3 regions of the Hymenobacter daeguensis genome follow, and region 1 is predicted to be linked to each of the others. Evidence: riboswitches for the same ligand, from Rfam matches in the RefSeq annotation. Region 1 holds a riboswitch; each other region holds the start of a gene.
The links. A riboswitch is a leader RNA that binds a small molecule or an ion and turns the genes downstream of it on or off. The one in region 1 is predicted to bind S-adenosylmethionine.
Positions count from the first base shown of each region.

Region 1 (6,222 bases):
CGCATCGAGTTCAAGTAGCCTACGCGAAAAAACGAGTACCCCGAAATGCCTTTTCGGTCTGCCGGAACAAGTCGTTCGGGCGGGCCGAAAGGGGATTTCGGGGTACTCGTTTTGATGCTTTCTCGTCAGGCCCAGACGGCTGCCGCCGCTTCTGCCACCGGCACGGCCACGCGCACGTGGCCCGCGCGGGCCACGAACACGCCGTTGCTCCGCAGCTCCTTGCGCCAGCTCCACAGCTGCTGCACGGCCACGGCCCCGGCGGCGTAGGCGCCGTGCGCGTCGGTGTGCAGCGCCTCGGCGGGGAGCTCCAGCCACGTCAGCACCTCGCGCAGTACGCTGGCATCGGGGTGGCTCACGCAGGCATCGATTTCCAGGCCGGCGGTCAGCTGGGCTTCGGGCGCGGCGGCCTGTTTGGCGTAGCCGTAGCGTACGCCGCGCTGCAGGGCCAGCACATCGGCCAGCACGGCCGAGCCGGTGGGGTGCCCGCCCGCGCCGCGCCCGCTCAGGAACTGGGTGCCCGCATACTCGGCCTCAACGGCCACGCCGTTGAACTCGCGCTCCACGGTGTAGAGCGGCGACTCTGGCCCCACCAGCTGCGGCGTGACGAGGGCCGTCACGCGGCCATCGGGCAGGCGCTGCACGGCGGCCACCACTTTGATTTTCCGGCCCTGCGCCGCTGCCCGCGCAATGTCGGCCGCCCCAATGCCCTCGATGCCCAGGTTCAGCACCTCATCCGCATCGAGAAACACGCCGTAGGCGTGCGCCGTCAGAATCACGGCCTTCGAGCGCGGGTCGAAGGCACCCATGTCCAGCGCCGGGTCGGTTTCGGCAAAGCCTTTTTCCTGGGCCTCGGCCAGCGCCGGGGCGTAGTCGGAGCCTTCCTCGCTCATGCGCGTCAGCACGTAGTTGGACGAGCCATTGAAAATGCCGCTCACCGAGCGAAGGGGCTCGTGGCTGAAGTAATTATCCAGCGTCCGCACCACCGGAATGCTGCCGCACACCGCCGCCTCATACAGCAGCGTGCCGCCGAAACCGGCCTGCAGCTGCACCAGCTCCGCAAGGTGGCGGGCCAGCATGGCTTTGTTGGCCGTGGCCACGCGGCGGCCTTGGCGCAGGGCCGCGCTCACCAGCCGGAAGGCCTCGTCGGGGTCGTCAATTACCTCCACGAGCAGGTCCAGCTCCGGGTCGTGCAGCAGCTCATCGGCATGAAAGTCGAACCGCTCGGCGGGCAGCGTGCGGGGCTTGGTGGGGCTTTTCACCGCAATGCGCGTGATGGCCAAACCCAGGCCGGGCTGCCGTTGCACAATGTCATAGAAGCCCTGTCCCACGCAGCCAAAGCCTATCAGGCCGATGCGCAGGGGCTGTTTGTCAGCGTCCATTTGTTTTCTTATTGTTGAAAAAAGAACGTCATGCTGAGCGCAGTCGAAGCATCTCTGCCTCAGTAGTAAATCCTGTTGATTGGATTAGTTGCGCGGTAGAGATGCTTCGACTGCGCTCAGCATGACGTTCTACTCGTTTCAAATTCCCTAATGCACGAACGTGGGCGCGTAGAACAGCTCCAGAAAGTGCGTTATGGCGGCCGTTTCCAGCAAAAAGCCGTCGTGCCCGAAGCGCGAGTCCAGCTCCGCGTACATCGCACCCGGAATGTGCGCCGCCAGCTCCCGCTGCTCGCTGAGCGGAAACAGCACGTCCGACGTGATGCCCAGCACCAGCGTGCGCGCCCCGATGCGGGCCAGCGCCGCCGGCACCCCGCCCCGGTTCCGGCCCAGGTTATGACTGTCCATGCTCCGGCTTAGCGACACGTAGCTGTAGGCGTCGAAGCGCGACACCAGCTTGTCGCCCTGGTAGCGCTGGTAAGTGCTGGCGCGGTGCTCGCGGTGCAGCTCGTCGGGGTCGGGGTCGGTCTGGGTGTCGGCGTAGGCCGAATAGCTGCGGTAGCTGAGCAGGGCCACGGCGCGGGCGGCGCGCAGGCCCTCGTCGCCCCCGCCGGGCTGGCCGGCGGCGTAGGTCGGGTCGGCCTCAATGGCCAGTCGCTGCGCCTCGTTGAAGGCAATGCCCCAGGCCGAGTGGCGGGCGTTGGTGGCAATAACCACCAGGTGGTCAAACAAGTCCGGCCGCTGCACGGCCCATTCCAGCGCCTGCTGCCCGCCCAGCGAGCCGCCAATCAGCGTGTGGATGTCCGTCAGCTCCAAATCCTGCCGCAGCAGCTCATGCGCCGCCACCAGGTCCCGAATGGTCAGCAGCGGGAAGTGCTGGAATCGCGCCTGGCCGGTGGCCGGGTCGGCATCGAGCGGCCCGGTGCTGCCGTAGCAGGAGCCCAGCACGTTGGCGCACACAATGAACCAATCGGCGGGGTCGTAGTAGCAGCCCGGCCCGACCAGTCCCGGCCACCAGGCCGGCACGTCGGCATTGGCCGTGAGGGCGTGGCACACCCACACCACGTTGTCGCGGTCTTCGTTGAACTGGCCAAACGTCTGGTAGGCCACGTGCGCCCCACGTAGGGTTTCGCCGCTTTCCAGCTGCAGGTCAGGTAATTGAAATAACTTATTCGACATGATTTCCAAAAAAGCGCAGCTTTAGAACCAATGGGCCGACCCACGCATGGTATCTCACGGGACCCCTCCGGGGCAAACACCCTCCCAATCACAGAAGGGCTGCCGGGCCGGCGCACCGGTTCTAAAGCTGCGATAAACATGGCCGCCAGCGAGACTGGCGCCGACCCGCCAGGGGTGGCCCGCTAGCGGCAAATTTTTAGTGGTTAGCGGCTAGTGGTTAATGATTAATTTTTTCCAACAGGTCATTAATCACCAGCCATTAACCGCTAATCATTAATGAATTATACTTCCAGCGGCTGGGCGTGCTCCAGCTCGGGCTCGCTCACTTCGTCGCCTGCCGTCGGCAGGCTGGCCGTGTTGCCGATGGCATCGAACGCCGCCTGCAGGTCGGCTTTGATGTCCTCAAAGTGCTCGATGCCCACCGACAGGCGCAGCGACGTGGGCGTGACGCCAGCCGCCAGCTGCTCGGCTTCGCTCAACTGCTGGTGCGTGGTGGCCGAGGGCTGGATGATGAGCGTCTTGGCGTCGCCCACGTTGGCCAGGTGGCTGATGAGCTTCAGGTTATCGATGAATTGCGTGGCCGTTTCCTTGGTGCCCTTGATGCGGAACGAGAGCACGCCGCCGAAGCCGCGCTTCAGGTACTTGCTGGCGATGGTGTGGTAGGGGCTGCTGGCCAGGCCGGGGTAATTCACGCTCTCCACCTGCGGGTGCTGCTCCAGCCAGGTGGCAATTTTGAGAGCGTTTTCCACGGTGCGGTCCACGCGCAAACTCAGGGTTTCGAGGCCGATGAGCAGCTGCCAGGAGTTGAACGGGCTAAGGGCCGGGCCGAAGTCGCGCAGGCCTTCCACCCGCGCCCGGATGATGAAGGCGATGTTGCCAAACGGCCCGCCTTTGCCAAACACGTCGTTGAAAACCAGGCCGTGGTAGCCTTCGCTCGGCTCGGTAAACTGCGGGAACTTGCCGTTGCCGAAATCGTAGGTGCCGCCGTCCACAATCACGCCGCCGATGCTGGTGCCGTGCCCGCCAATCCACTTCGTAGCTGACTCGACCACAATATTGGCGCCGTGCTCCAACGGCCGGAACAGGTAGCCGCCCGCGCCGAAGGTATTGTCCACCACCAGCGGCAAATCGTGCTTCTTCGCAATGGCCGCAATGGCCTCAAAATCCGGAATGCTGAAGCTGGGGTTACCGATGGTTTCGAGGTAGATGGCCTTGGTCTTTTCGTCAATCAGCTCCTCAAACGAAGCCGGATTGTCGCCATCGGCAAAGCGTACTTCGATGCCCAACCGCTTGAACGCCACCTTGAACTGGTTGTAGGTGCCGCCGTAGAGGTAGGCCGTGCTCACGAAGTTGTCGCCGGCCTGCAGAATGTTGTTTAGGGCAATGAACTGCGCCGCCTGGCCCGAGCCGGTGGCCAGCGCCGCCACGCCGCCTTCCAGCGCCGCCACGCGCTGCTCAAACACGTCGGTGGTGGGGTTCATCAGGCGGGTGTAGATGTTGCCGAACTCCTTCAGGGCAAACAGGTTGGCGCCGTGCTCGGCGCTCTTGAACACGTAGCTGGTGGTTTGGAACAGCGGCACGGCGCGGGCCCCGGTGGTGGGGTCGGGCTGCTGGCCGGCGTGGAGTTGGAGGGTTTCGAAGTGTTGGGGCTGAACGGACATGATGCGGTTATCTTTTGAGTTTTGGAAAAACCAGAAATGCAATTGGAAAAGGAGCGCAACAGCTTGAAAAAGCATTGGTTAGCGCAATAAAGTCCCCGGAGTTGGCCCGTGTTGCCGGGTGGCCCGAACCCGCCGCGAAGCCCGAAAAGGCGCGCGGCAGACCCACGGGGTCACCAAAAAAATCAGAAGAGGGGAGGAGGGGTTCTAAGCCGAAATCAGCTTAGCAGCAACACGGGCGGCAACAGCACATTCGCATTCGGGCCGGGCGTGGGGCCACGTTCCGGCCGGCAGCGGCCGAAACCAAGAAGCCCGAACCTGCGGCGCACAAAGCAGCCGAAGCATTCGGGGCAAAAAAAGCGGGATGTGAAGAATTTTCCATGGCACTCGAATCATCTGTCCCAGCGCGGCCGAAGCTGCGGGTGGGTAGGAATTGGCACCTTTCGCGTGGCGAAGGTTGCCAGTGGGTCACGGAGCCTAGTCTCTCGCCACTTCTGTATAAAACTTGAAAACTGCTCACCGTTAGCGAGGAGTACCGGGTTGGTAGGGCAAATGTACGGGAGAAATTTTTTCGCGGGCAATGAGTGAGGCGAAAAATATTTTCCGTTGGGTAAAATCGGCTGTCATCCTGAGCGCAGCGAAGGATGACAGCCGGTTTCCGTCCGCCCGGACAGCGGATTTCGACCCGGCCCGGAACGCAAAAAAGCCACCCTGAAACAGAGTGGCTTTTCTCACCTTTTTTCTGCAAAAAAGTACCTAGAGACTAGGTAGGGTCAACACCTGCCCCACTTCAATGTGGTCAGGGTTGCTGCCGATGGTGGCCTTGTTGGCCTCGTATATCTGGTGCCACTTGGCAGCGTCGCCGTAGTGGTGCTTGGCAATCTTGGAGAGCGAGTCACCGCTTACCACGGTGTACGAGTCGCCGGCCGTGGTTGGATTGGCGGCGGCAGAGTTATTGCCGAAAAAATCGGTAGCGCCGCCTGCGGGCTTGGCTGCCGGCTCGACGGGCTTTTGCTCGCCTTTATCGCTGATAAAATCAAAGAGTCCCATGAGTTCGGTCGGGTTAAATGAAAGAATAGAGCGGTGTTGGCTATCCAGGGATAAGCAAACCTGAGCCCTATACGCGGCAGTGAAGGGGAGGTTACGCTCTAAACTCTTTTAAGCCTGTACCGTAAGCCGACGAGTTCGCCGACACTGGCAAATGCACTTCATTCTTTCACCAATACCCTCTTTCACATGAAACCTCAGTCGCTCTTTTCGTTCCGTTACCTCGCCGGCCTGTTGCTGCTGGTGTCGCTGTTTGCCGCATCGTGCAGCAACGACAAAGGCAAAGTAGAAGGCGTCAACATGCTCTACGGCACCGATAGCAAAGTGTGGAAAACCGCCAAGGAAACCGACACTGCCGGCGACAAAGTGAAGCAGACCGATGCCCAGAAGCAGGAGGAGCTGCGCATCTTCGCCAACGGCACCTACAACATGACCGGCACCAGCGGTGCCGTGTCGGGCAAGTACACCTTCGACCAGGCCGGCAAAACCATTACCCTGACCCCCGACAATGCCACTACCAGCAACACCTTCGCGGTGGAAACGCTGACCGATAAAAAGCTCACGCTGAAATCGGCCGACGGCGCCGCCCTGATGCTGGAAGCGGAGTAATTGCTTTCGGTTTTGACTTGAAAAAGCCCCGAACCATTGCGGTTCGGGGCTTTCTTTTTTAGTAGCGCGAACTTTGTAATTCGCGTTTCGCTCATGCTGATAATCGTTCGTTTCGGGGGCGCGCACTGCAAAGCGCGCGCTACTGCGCCGCCGGCCGCTTGCCGAACACCCGCGTCACCCAGCGCGGCAGGAAGATGAGGCCGAGCACGAGGTAGAGGTAATACGTCACGATTCGGTAGAGAAACACCAGGAAGCTGGTCATGGTGGCCGTGCCGATGAACTTGCCGAAGAACGTGGGAAATGCGCCTTCGGCAATGCCCGCGCCCCCCGGCGTGATGGCTACCAGCAGAATG
Region 1 covers NZ_BAAGWC010000022.1:61,701-67,922, forward strand. The annotation lists gene ACYVHT_RS18535 (carboxylesterase family protein) at 1-18, shown strand, start outside; gene ACYVHT_RS18540 (homoserine dehydrogenase) at 126-1,379, opposite strand; gene ACYVHT_RS18545 (homoserine O-acetyltransferase family protein) at 1,527-2,555, opposite strand; gene ACYVHT_RS18550 (O-acetylhomoserine aminocarboxypropyltransferase/cysteine synthase family protein) at 2,837-4,216, opposite strand; SAM riboswitch class I at 4,603-4,718, opposite strand; gene ACYVHT_RS18555 (LysM peptidoglycan-binding domain-containing protein) at 4,970-5,263, opposite strand; gene ACYVHT_RS18560 (hypothetical protein) at 5,450-5,869, shown strand; gene ACYVHT_RS18565 (lysylphosphatidylglycerol synthase transmembrane domain-containing protein) at 6,009-6,222, opposite strand, start outside.

Region 2 (6,222 bases), on a different contig from region 1:
CGGCTCGCGCCTGAACCAGGTAGCGGGCCAGACGGGCCGCTATGTATCGGTCATTCCCGGCCGCAGCCTCAGCCAGTACCCTGTTGCCTCGCTCGACGACCTGCTGCGCCTGCTGCCGGCGCTGGAAGTGCAGAGCCGGGGCAATTTTGGCACGCAGGCCGACATTACCCTGCGCGGCTCCACCTTCAACCAGGTGCTGATTTTGCTGGACGGCATGCGGCTGAACGACCCGCTGACGGGCCACTTCGCGGGCTATTTCCCCATTTCGCCGGCCGAGATTGAGCAGATTGAGGTGGTGCGCGGCCCCGGCGCGGCCCTTTACGGCCCCGATGCCGTGGGCGGCTTCGTGAACATCGTGACCAAGACCTTCGCCGCCACCCACCGGCCCGATGGCCTGGAAGCAACCGGCACCTTCCTGGCCGGCGAGTACGATTTGAAAAGCACCAACGCCGGCTTCTACGGCCAGGACAAGGGCTGGCGGTTGGCCGGCGGCATCCTCAATAATACCGCCAGCGGCCAGCAGCTGAACCTGCCCGGCGGCGGGCGCAACGACTTCAGGCTGAATACCTACTCGCTCTCCGGCGCTTATCAGCTCAGCAGCAGGCTCAGCGCCGCCGCCCGGGCCAGCTTTGACCGGCGCGACTACAACGCCCAGAATTTCTACACCACCGCTGCCGGCGACCGCGCCCGCGAAACCACCTCGCGCGACTGGTACCAGGGCCAGCTGCGCTACGACTGGAACGCCCGCGCCCGCACCGAAATCCAGCTGGCCAGCAGCGCCAGCACCGACTACTACCTCTACACGCCTGCCTCGGTGGCCAGCAGCCACCTCATGCACTACCTCAACGTGCAGGCCCAGCACCAGCTCACGCTCTCCGACAAGGTGCGCCTGACGCTGGGCGGGCAGGCCGACCGCCGCGCCGTGCGCAGCAACGACCAGGGCGTGCACGCCGTGTGGCACCAGGGCGCCTTTGCCGTGGCCGGCCTCACGCCCACCAGCGGCCTGAGCGTCACGGCGGCCCTGCGCCTCGACCACGACCAGGCTTATGGCACTGAGGTCGTGCCCCAGCTCACGGCCAGCCAGCAGGTGGGCGACAAGCTGACGGTGCGCGGGGCGGTGGGCCGGGCCATTCGGGCGGCCAACTTTACGGAGCAGTATTATTCGTCCATCCGGCCGGGCACGGTGCCCAGCGGCTTCAACGTGGGCAACCCCAGCCTGAGCGCCGAGCGCACCTGGAGCTACGAGGGCGGCCTCGACTTCCAGCCCCTGCCGGCCCTCACGCTGCGCGCTACTTACTTCAACCGCTACGGCCGCAACCTGATTGACTACGTGGGCCTGCCCGGCACGGCGGTTATCGAAGCCACCGGCCTTGGCAACCTGAACCCCGCCGCCACCTACCGCCTGGCCCAAAACCTGTTCGCCGTCACCACTCAGGGGCTGGAGTTCGAAGCCACCACCCGCGCCCAGCTGGCGCCCCACCTGCGCCTCGACGGCAGCGTGGGCTACACCTACACCCACCTCGACGTGGCCGGCGACGTGGTGTCGCAGTACCTGAGCAACGTGGCCCGGCAGCTGGTGACCGGCAACGTGAGCCTCACGCACCGGCGCTTCACGCTGGGCGTGGGCGGCGTGTTCAAGCAGCGCGCCGGGCAGCGCACCACCCCCAGCGCCACCGTCAACGACGCGGAGCTGACGCCCAGCTACGTGGTCATCAACGGCCGCCTCGACGTGGCCCTGCTGCCCGAGCGCCTGTGGGTGGTGGGCCAGGCCCAGAACCTGTTCGACGCGAAATACTCCGACCTGCTGGGCGCCCAGATGCCCGGCCGCTGGCTGATGGCGGGCGTGCGCGTGGCGCTGCGGCGGTAGCCTGCCCAAGGCAAAACCTCACCCCCGGCCCCTCTCCCGTGGAGAGGGGAGCCGGACGACAATGTTCAAGAGCGCCCTGACTCATGCGAGTCAGGGCTTTTTGCTTTACGGGGCCGGCTTTCCCGCGCCGCCGCGGCTCCCCTTTCCCCAGGGAGAGGGGGCGGGGGTGAGGTTTTACGCCTCGGTTCGCGCCCCCGGCCGTACCTTTACCGCATCAATTCTTTCTCCCGGAAGGATTGTTTTTATAAAGAGGCGCTGAGAGACAGGCTCTGCGACGCGCCGGCAACCATCCGCCACGACGGGCAAGGTGCCAACTCCTGACCATATAAAAACAACTGCCGTGCCCGCTGTTCCTGCTGCCCCGTTTGCTTTTTCCGATGTGTTTCGTGCCCCTGCGCTGGCAGTGGGCCGGCTGGGGGCGGGCTGTTGTTGCTGTTGCTAGCGGGCATTAGCGCCGCGTAGCTACGGCTGCGGCCGGCGCGTTTCATTTCCATTTCACGGGTTTTTTGGTTGCGGCACGGCCGCCCCGGGTGGGGCGGCGGCGTGGCGCGTTTTTCGTTGTTTATGTTGAAAAAATCATTGGAGCTGCTTCGGGCCGAAGCCGCCGAAACGGGGGCGCACACCCTCAAGCGCAGCCTGAATGGCGTGAGCCTGATTGCCATTGGCATCGGGGTTATTATCGGGGCGGGGCTGTTTTCGCTCACGGGCATTGCGGCGGCCAACAATGCGGGGCCGGCCGTGACGCTCTCCTTCGTGGTGGCGGCGGTGGGGTGCGCCTTCTCGGCGCTGTGCTATGCCGAGTTTGCGGCGCTGGTGCCCGTGTCGGGGTCGGCTTATACCTATTCGTATGCCACCATGGGCGAGCTGTTTGCCTGGATTATCGGCTGGGATTTGGTGCTCGAATACTCGGTGGGCGCGGCCACGGTGGCCATCAGCTGGTCGCAGTACCTCATCAAATTCCTGGGGAAATATGGCCTGCACATCCCGGCGCAACTGGTGATGTCGCCATTTGAGAAAGTGACTTTGCAAGACGGAGAGGTGTTGTCGGGCATCGTCAATTTGCCGGCCATGCTCATCGTGCTGGCCATTACGGCCATTGTCACGCGCGGTACCAAGGGCTCGGCGTGGTTCAATGCGCTGGTGGTGGCCCTGAAGGTGGCGGTGGTGCTGGTGTTCATCGCGCTGGGCTGGCGCTACATCGACCCCGCCAATTACCAGCCCTACATCCCGGCCAATACCGGCACCTTCGGCGAGTTCGGCCTGAGCGGCATTCTGCGCGGGGCGGGCGTCATTTTCTTTGTCTTCATCGGCTTCGACATCGTGGCCACCATGGCCCAGGAAACCAAGAATCCGCAGCGCAACATGCCCATTGGCATCCTCGGCTCGCTGGCGGTGTGCACGGTGCTGTTTGTGCTGTTCGGGCACGTCCTGACCGGGCTGGCCAACTACACGGAGTTCAAAAACAGCGCCGCGCCGGTGGCCATTGCCATCGAGAAAACGCCCTACGCCTGGCTGTCGTCGGCCGTGATTCTGGCCATTCTGGTGGGCTACACGTCGGTGATATTGGTCGATTTACTGGGGCAGTCGCGGGTGTTTTTCTCGATGTCGAAGGACGGGCTGCTGCCGCCGGTGTTCTCGCGGCTGCACCCCACGTTCAACACGCCGGCGCAGTCGAGCCTGCTGCTGGGCAGCTTCATTGCGCTGTTTGCGGGCTTCGTGCCCATCTCGGTGGTGGGCGAGATGACGAGCATCGGCACGCTGCTGGCCTTCGTGATGGTGTGCCTCGGGGTGATGATTATGCGCCGGACCAACCCCGACGCCCCGCGCTCGTTCCGCACGCCGTGGGTGCCGGTGGTGCCCATCCTGGGCATCGTGGTCTGCCTCGTGATGATGGCCTCGCTGCCCTGGGAAACGTGGCTGCGGCTGGTGGTGTGGCTGGCGCTGGGCATGGCCATCTACTTCGGCTACGGCCGCCGGCACAGCAAGCTGCGGCTGGCGCGGGAGGCGGCCGAAAGGCGGCCCCTGTCATCCTGAGCGCAGCGAAGGACCTTATCAGGTTGTAGGCTTTTGAAATCACGGCAAGCTGTTCTTGCGTGATAAGGTCCTTCGCTGCGCTCAGGATGACAAACGCGCCCTCAGCTCCTCACCCTTAACTCCCACCGAAGCCCTTAACTCGCACCGAAGCCCCGCTCAGTGCGTGGTCAGGCCGTTGGCGTCGAGCTCGTCGTCGTCGCGCACGTGGCGCAGGCTGCCTTCCAGGTCCACGATGTCGTCGGCGGGGGTGGCGGGGGCGGGGAGGGGCTGCTTGTACACGTCCACCGCGCCGTTGAGGTCGAGGGTTTGGCGGGCGCGGTTGGCCTCGTCCTCGTTGGCGGCGTTCACGGTGATGACGGCGCTACCGGCGTGGGTGGCGCTGACGTAGGCTTGAGCATCGGCGTTTTCGTTGCCGGCAAACAAGTCGGTGAAGAAGCGGATGAAGCCCGTGCCCAGCGGCTCGGTGGGCGGCTCGGCTTCGGTGGCGGGCAGGTGCTCGGCGCGGAGCGTTTCGGGGGTGGCCAGGTGCAGGTTGGTGCGCTGGAAACCGGTGTGCAGCAGCTGCTCGATGGCCAGCTGGGCTTCGGAAGTGCTGTTGAATAAACCGACGACGGTGCGGGCCATGGCGGGGAGGGGGGCTAAGGTGAAACCGGCCCCGCGCGCGGGGCCTGCCCAGGGGTACGGGGCCGGCGGGGGCGGGTTGCGGGGGGCGGCGGCCGGTTTCCCGAATCCTGCCTACCTTTTGCCCATCCATTCACCAACCCCCCCCCATCTACCGCATGGCCCAGCCCAAATACGCCGCCCGGTTCGAGAATTTCTTCGCCAACCTGCGCCTCAACCGCGACCAGTTTGCCGACATGGCCGCCTTCACCCTGCAGGCCCTGCGGGCCGAAGGCAAAAAGTACGAGGCCGTGGCCGGGGCCCTCGACGTGGCCCTCACCGACTACCGCACCACCCACGCCGGCCAGCTCTCGGGCGAGGGCCAGAGCGCCACCATCACCCTGGCCCAGGCCCTCACCGATTTCAAAGCCTACGTGAAGCGCGTGGAGCGCAAGGTCATCATCCCGACCTACGACGCGGGCAGCCCCGACCTGAAGGCCATCTTCCCCAAGGGCCGCAGCGGCCTCACCAAAAGCACCCAGGCCGAGGTAGAAGACGCCTTCACGGCCTTCCTCGACGCCCTCGATGCCCGGCCCACGGACTTCACTTCGCCCATTCGCACCGAAGGCCGCGCCGTGCTGGCCGCCCTCAGCGCCGCCCTGCGCCGCGCCGATGGCCTGGCCAAAACCGCCGGCACCCAGCGCATCGACCTGCACGACGGCCGCGAGGCCACCTGCCTGGCCCTGTTCCGCGCCTACGCCACCCTGCTGGTGGAGTTTGCCGACAAGCCAGGGAAAGTGGCCCCGTTCTTCGATTTGAGCAAGGCCGGCCGGCAGGGCGGCCCGAAAACGGGTGGCCCCAAAGTGCCGAAGCCTTTGAAGCAGTAACTGCCTCAGAAACCCGAAAAGCCCCTTGCAACCGGTTGCAAGGGGCTTTCTCGTACGGAGATGGCCCTTGCAACCGGTTGCAAAAGGCTGCGCCAAACGGAATTGGCCCTTGCAACCGGTTGCAAGAGGCTTTTCCCTGCGGAGATGGGCATTGCAACCGGTTGCAAGGGGCTGTTACGTATGAAAATGGTTCTTGCAACCGGTTGCAGCGGGCTTTTCCGTCCGGCGAAGGGCATTGCAACCGGTTGCCATGATGGTTTCTTTGCGCAATGAAAGGGTTTGTCTTTTTGCTGTTGAGCTGGGCCGTGCTCTGGGGCGGGCCGGCACCCTGCGCGGCCCAAACCCGGCAGGAGCTGCTGCGCTCGGTAAATGCGCCCGGCGTGGTGCCCGTCGGCGATAGCCTGTTTATGGACGAGGCAGAGGTAACCAACCTGCATTGGATGGAGTACCTGCATTTTCTGCGCAAGGACTCCGCCGCGGCGGTGTACCAGTCGCAGCTGCCCGACACGCTGCGCCTGCGCCGCTGGCTGTTTGCCCGGCACGACACCATCAATAAAAGCCGGTTTTACTACTACGGATACACCGATTTTATTCACTTCCCGGTGCTGGGGGTGACGTATGACCAGGCGGTTAGCTACTGTGCCTGGCGCACCGCCAAGGTGCGGGAAGGCTATCTGCAGTCCGCCGATTTCAGGAAGAAGCACCGGAAGCTGCTGCAGCAGTACGACGTGGTGGTTACCTACCGGCTGCCCACCGTGGCCGAGTGGGAAACCGCCGCCGCCGGTGGGCTCGACCCGGTGAAAGCCCCTTATGGCCTGGTGCGCCCCCCCGCGC
Region 2 covers NZ_BAAGWC010000001.1:289,295-295,516, reverse strand. The annotation lists gene ACYVHT_RS01275 (TonB-dependent receptor plug domain-containing protein) at 1-1,867, shown strand, start outside; SAM riboswitch class I at 2,107-2,199, shown strand; gene ACYVHT_RS01270 (amino acid permease) at 2,432-3,901, shown strand; gene ACYVHT_RS01265 (hypothetical protein) at 4,058-4,525, opposite strand; gene ACYVHT_RS01260 (hypothetical protein) at 4,681-5,388, shown strand; gene ACYVHT_RS01255 (formylglycine-generating enzyme family protein) at 5,658-6,222, shown strand, end outside.
Region 2: another riboswitch for S-adenosylmethionine. It lies ahead of ACYVHT_RS01270 (amino acid permease); the one in region 1 lies ahead of ACYVHT_RS18550 (O-acetylhomoserine aminocarboxypropyltransferase/cysteine synthase family protein).

Region 3 (6,222 bases), on a different contig from region 1:
TACCTGCCCAACGGCCCGCGCGAGCGCAAGTTCACCACGCCCGACGGCAAGGCCCATTTCACCAAAACCACGCTGGAGAAGTACGCCCTGGAGCCCGACCAGCTGGTGCTGATGACGGTACGCTCGCACGACCAGTTCAACACCACCATCTACGAGTATAACGACCGGTACCGGGGCATCCACGGCGAGCGCCGCGTGCTGTTTATGAACCCCGCCGACATGGCCGCGCGCGGCATTAAAGCCAAAGACCTCATCGACATTACCAGCCACTTTCAGGGCGAGGAGCGCCGCGTGGAGAAGTTCGTGGCCGTGCCGTATGACATTCCGAAAGGTAACGTCTGCGCCTATTTCCCGGAGGCTAACCCGCTGGTTCCCATCGGCAGCGTGGCCAAAGTGAGCAACACGCCCACCTCGAAATACGTGGTGGTGACGGTGGTGCCCACGGCCGTGAACAACGACCTGCGCATCAGGGAGCGGGAGGCCATGATGGCGTAGGAACCTGCCTCAGGCTAAGTCCACCGGTCATCCTGAGCGCAGCGAAGGACCTTCTCACGCCTGAGCGATTTATTCACGTGTGAGAAGGTCCTTCGCTGCGCTCAGGATGACAAATGCGCTATCACTAGCGAGTCAGCTCCTGCTCGGCCGCGGCCCGCTCCTCCGGCGTGTTCACGTTGCGCAGCTCCTCGGGCGCGGGCGGGGCCAGCAACTCGATGTCGGAGTTAATCAGGGCCTTGCGCGGGCAGGAGTAGCCTAGGCTCAGAAACCGCAGCAGCTGCCCGTAGCTGCGCGGCTCCCAGATGCTGATGAGCGGCTCCGGAAACGCATCCCACGGACTACGGAACGACGTGGCCATGCGCGCCGGCTGCCGGTTGCTTACCAGGTGCTCCAGCGTGTTGCGGGTGAGGAAGGGCAGGTCGCAGGCCAGCACCAGCCACGCCGCGTTCGGGTCGGCCTGGAAGGCGGAGAGGATGCCCCCCAGCGGGCCGAGGCCCAGAAACGTATCGGGCAACGCGGTGAGGCCGGCGGGCAGCGCACCGGCCTGGTCGGGGCGCACCGATACGCGCACATCGGGGCAGAACTCGCTGAGCAGCGCGGCGGTGTGCTGGCGCTGGTCGAGGCCGTGGTAGTGCAGCGCGCCCTTGTCGGTTTGCATGCGCTCGCTGCGCCCGCCGGCCAGCACGAGGCCGCGCAGCACCGGCACCGCCTGGGCATACCACTGCCGGATGAAGGCGGCTATTTTTTCCGTTTCGGCCAGGCGCAGCACGGGCGGCAGCGGGGCGGCGCTGAGGTGCCCGGCCAGCACGGCGGGCAGCTCCGTCTGGCCCTCGGCCAGCAGAATCAGGCGCACGTCGGTGAGGCGGTCGAGCTTCTTGTCCAGCGGCTTGCGCGGGTCCACGATGACGACCTGCTGGCGGGCGCGGAAGTGGTTGCCGTTCACCAGCACCACGCTTTCGTGGGCCAGCAACTCGGGCTGGGTGAAGCGGTCCAGGGTCCGCGTCAGGTTGAGCTGGCGGTGGGTAATTTTATCGACCAGCTCGGCCGAGAGGCCGTTTTCGGCCACGTAGGGCATGGATTGGGCTAGCGCAGCACCAGCATCTTCGGTGGCGGCATCACCGGCGGCGTGGTCGGCATCCACGTAGGCCACGCGCAGCGCCGGGGCCAGCAGCGGCAGCAGCCGGGCCACCAGCGCCTGAATTTCGCCGCAGGGTGCCCCGAGCATGGCGAGTTCGTGGCGGCCAAACTCGCCCACGTCGGGGCGGGTGAGGGCAGCGTGTTTGAAGCGTTTTACGTTTGAGCTGGGCAGACTATCCATGGGGGAATTTACGAATTTTCGAACCGATTAAAATCCTTCTTGCCGCCGGTTTTGGCGATAAGCTGCACATTATCAATCGTAATATCGTGCGAAAAGGCCTTGCACATGTCGTAGATGGTGAGGGCGGCCACGGTGGCCCCGGTCAGGGCCTCCATCTCCACGCCGGTGCGGCCCGTGACCACGGCGGTGCACACCACGCGCAGGGCATCGGCCCCCTCGGGCTCGATGGTGATGCTGCAGTCATCGAGTCCCAGCGGGTGGCAGAGCGGGATGAGGTCGGCCGTTTTTTTGGCTCCCATGATGCCCGCCAGGATGGCCGTGTGAATCACCGGCCCCTTGTGCGAGGGCATTTCGCCGGCCTGCACGCGGCTCAGCAGCTCCGCGCCCAGCACCACGCGGCAGTGGGCGCGGGCCACGCGGCGGGTAGGCGTTTTCTGGCCGACATCGACCATCGTGGGCTGGTTGGCGGCGTTGACGTGGGTAAAGTTCTTGGTCAGCATAGGACGTAGAGACGCATATTTGCGCCGAATCGTTGGAAATGGCGAAGCCGCTAATCGGCCATTGTGGCGTTGCTAATAGCTAACTCCAGCCGCCGATTGTTTGACTGCCACTGCAATAGCTCGCTATGCAGGCCGTCCCCTTGCCCAACGAGTGACGCAAATATGCGTCGTTACCACACTGCCCGCCCATGCTCTCCCCTGCCGAAGCCACTGCCCGCGTCCTCGCCACCGCCCGCCCCCTCGCGCCCGAAACGGTGCCGCTGCCCCACGCCGCCGGCCGCATCCTGGCCGAAACCCTCACGGCCGACCGCGACTTCCCGCCCTTCAACCGCGTGGCGATGGACGGCATTGCGGTGGCCCACGCCGCCTGGGCCGGCGGGCAGACGGAATTCGAAATCCAGCACGCGCAGTATGCCGGCGCCCCGTCCCGCCCGCTGCTCAATCCGCAGCAGGCCGTGGAGGTGATGACCGGCGCCGTGCTGCCCGCCGGCACCGACGTGGTGGTGCGCTACGAGGATATTCTGCTGCATGACGGCCGCGCCGCCATCCAGATTCCGCCGCCTGAAACGCCCGGCGTCAACATCCATCACCAGGCCGCCGACCGCCGCGCCGGCGACGTCCTGCTGCTGCCCGGCACCCGCCTGGGGCCCGCCGAGCTGGCCGTGGCCGCCACCGTGGGCGCGGCCGAACTGCGCGTGACGCGCCCCGCCCGCGTGGCCGTGGTGAGCACCGGCGACGAGCTGGTGGGCATTACCGAAACGCCCCTGGCGCACCAGATTCGGCGTTCCAACGCGTATGCCCTGCAAGCGCTTCTGACGCAGGACGGGGCCGATGTTTCGCTCTTTCACCTGCCCGATGCGCTGGAAGAGCTGCGCGATGGGCTTACCAAAATCCTCGGGGCCGGCTTCGATGCCGTGGTGCTGAGCGGAGCCGTGAGCAAGGGCCGCGCCGACCACCTGCCCGGCCTGCTGCGCGAGCTGCACGTGGTGGAAATTTTCCACGAGGTGCAGCAGCGCCCCGGCAAGCCGCTGTGGTTTGGGGCCCGGGCCGGCGGGCCGGTGGTGTTCGGGCTGCCCGGCAACCCGGTGTCCACGTTCATCACGGCCGGCCGCTACGTGCGGCCTTGGCTGCGCGCCGTGCAGCAGCCCGAAGGCGCGGCCGAAACAGCGACTATTGAAGCCCTTGCACCAGCCGTGCTCACCGTGGATATTCACTTCAAGCCCCAACTCACCCACTTCGTGCCCGTGCGCCTGGCCGTGGACGCGGAGGGACGCCGCTTAGCCACCCCGCTCCGCGTAGGCGGCTCCGGCGACATGATGGGGCTGGTGGGGGCCGATGCCTTTCTGGAGCTGCCGCCGGAGCCGGCCGTGTTTGCGGCGGGCAGCGTGTGGCCGGCCTGGGCGCTGTAACGCCTTCGGCTTAATGAGGAATGAGGAATGAGGAATGAGGAATGAGGAATGAGGAATGAGGAATGAGGAATGAGGAATGAGGAATTTCGAAAGCACTTTCCAGATTCCAATTCCTCATTCTTCATTCCTCATTAAGCGCAGCGTTGTATCTTCGCCTTGCGCTGCTATCCAGAAAGACCGAGGGACCGGGCCCGATGACGTCTTGGCAACCTACCGCGAGTAGGTGCCAACTCCCGTTTCACCGCTGTTTTGGTGAAAGAAGATGACAGCCGGAACCGAGCGCCTGCGCACGGGTTTCTTTCTGGATACGCGCTTACGCAGCTATTCGACCAGAAAGAAATGTCCGTTTCCGCCCCCAACCCGCCCACCATTGCCCCGGAGCGCGAGCTACAAAATTCGCGCTACAGCCTCCCCGAGCTGCTTCGCCAGCGCCTGCTGATTCTCGACGGTGCCATGGGCACTATGATTCAGCGCCATCCGCTCACGGAGGAGGATTTCCGCGGCGCGCGCTTTGCCGACCACCCCAAGCCCCTGCGCGGCAACAACGACCTGCTGAGCATTACGCGCCCCGATATCATCAAGGGCATCCACGCCGAATACTTCGCCGCCGGGGCCGACATGGTGGAAACCAACACCTTCAGCGGGACTACCATCGCGCAGGCCGACTACGGCCTCGAGCACATTGTATATGAGCTGAACTACGAGTCGGCCCGCCTGGCCCGCGAGGCCGCCGACGAGTACAGCACGCCCGAGCGCCCGCGCTTCGTGGCCGGGGCCGTGGGCCCCACCAACCGCACCGCCTCGCTCTCGCCCGACGTGAACCGGCCCGGCTTCCGCGCCGTGACCTTCGATGAGCTGGCCACCGCCTACCTCGAGCAGGTGCGCGGCCTCGTGGATGGCGGCGTGGACACGCTGCTCATCGAAACCATCTTCGACACCCTGAACGCCAAAGCGGCCCTCTACGCCGTGCAGAAGTTCTTCGACGAAGGCGGACGGGTGGTGCCGGTCATGATTTCGGGCACCATCACCGACGCCTCGGGTCGCACGCTTTCGGGCCAGACAGTGGAGGCGTTCTGGAACAGCATCCGCCACCTGCCCCTGCTGAGCGTGGGCCTGAACTGCGCCCTCGGCGCCGACCAGCTCCGCCAGTACGTGCAGGAGTTGAGCCGCATTTCCGACGTGCACATCTCGGCCTACCCCAACGCCGGCCTGCCCAACGCCTTCGGCGGCTACGACGAGTCGGCCCAGGAATTCGCCGCCCTGGTGGAAGAATACCTGAAGGAAGGCATCGTGACGGTGGTGGGTGGCTGCTGTGGCACCACGCCCCAGCACATTGCCGAATTGTCGAAGCTGGCGCTTCGCTACGCGCCGCGTCAGCTTCGACAATTCGGCAATGAAGAATTAAGAATGAAGAATGAAGAATTGACGGATGGGGCAATTCCTCATTCTTCATTCCTCATTCCTCATTCAAACGCCACCCGTCTGAGCGGCCTCGAGCCCTTCAACATCACGTCCGACAGCCTCTTCGTGAACGTGGGTGAGCGCTGCAACGTGACCGGCTCGCGTGCTTTCGCCCGCCTCATCCGCACCGGCGCCTACGAGGAAGCCCTGGCCGTGGCCCGCCTGCAAGTGGAGGAAGGCGCGCAGGTACTCGACATCAACATGGACGAGGGCATGCTCGATTCGGAGCAGGTGATGACGACCTTCCTGCACCTCATCGCCTCGGAGCCCGACATTGCGCGGGTGCCGGTGATGATTGACTCCTCGAAGTGGAGCGTGCTGGAGGCCGGCCTGAAATGCGTGCAGGGCAAAAGCATCGTGAACTCGATTTCGCTGAAGGAAGGCGAAGCCGCCTTCCGCGAGCGCGCCCACACGGTGCGCCAGTACGGCGCGGCCGTGGTGGTCATGGCCTTCGACGAGAACGGCCAGGCCGACTCGCTGGAACGCCGCATCGAAATCTGCCAGCGCAGCTACGACATCCTGGTGAAGGAAGTGGGCTTCGACCCGTCCGACATCATTTTCGACCCCAACATCCTGACCGTGGGCACGGGCATGGACGAGCACCGCAACTACGCCCTCGACTTCATTGAGGCCGTGCGCTGGATTAAGGGCAACCTGCCCGGCGCGCTCACCAGCGGCGGCATTTCGAACATCAGCTTCTCCTTCCGCGGCAACGACGTGGTGCGCGAGGCCATGCACACGGCCTTCCTGTTTCACGCCATCAAAGCCGGCCTGGACATGGGCATCGTGAACCCCGGCCAGCTGGGCGTGTACGACGAAATCGAGCCCCATTTGCTGGAGCTGGTCGAAGACGTGCTGCTCAACCGCCGCGCCGACGCCACCGAGCGCCTCGTGGAATTTGCCGACACGGTGAAGCAGAAGGACAAGACCGAGGTGAAAGCCGACGAGTGGCGCAGCCTGCCGGTGCAGGAACGCCTGCAACACGCGCTGGTAAAGGGCATTACCGAATTTATCGACGAGGATACCGAGGAAGTGCGCC
Region 3 covers NZ_BAAGWC010000011.1:44,924-51,145, forward strand. The annotation lists gene ACYVHT_RS13455 (FdhF/YdeP family oxidoreductase) at 1-495, shown strand, start outside; gene ACYVHT_RS13460 (NTP transferase domain-containing protein) at 620-1,813, opposite strand; gene moaC (cyclic pyranopterin monophosphate synthase) at 1,822-2,313, opposite strand; gene ACYVHT_RS13470 (molybdopterin molybdotransferase MoeA) at 2,502-3,722, shown strand; SAM riboswitch class I at 3,884-3,991, shown strand; gene metH (methionine synthase) at 4,062-6,222, shown strand, end outside.
Region 3: another riboswitch for S-adenosylmethionine. It lies ahead of metH (methionine synthase); the one in region 1 lies ahead of ACYVHT_RS18550 (O-acetylhomoserine aminocarboxypropyltransferase/cysteine synthase family protein).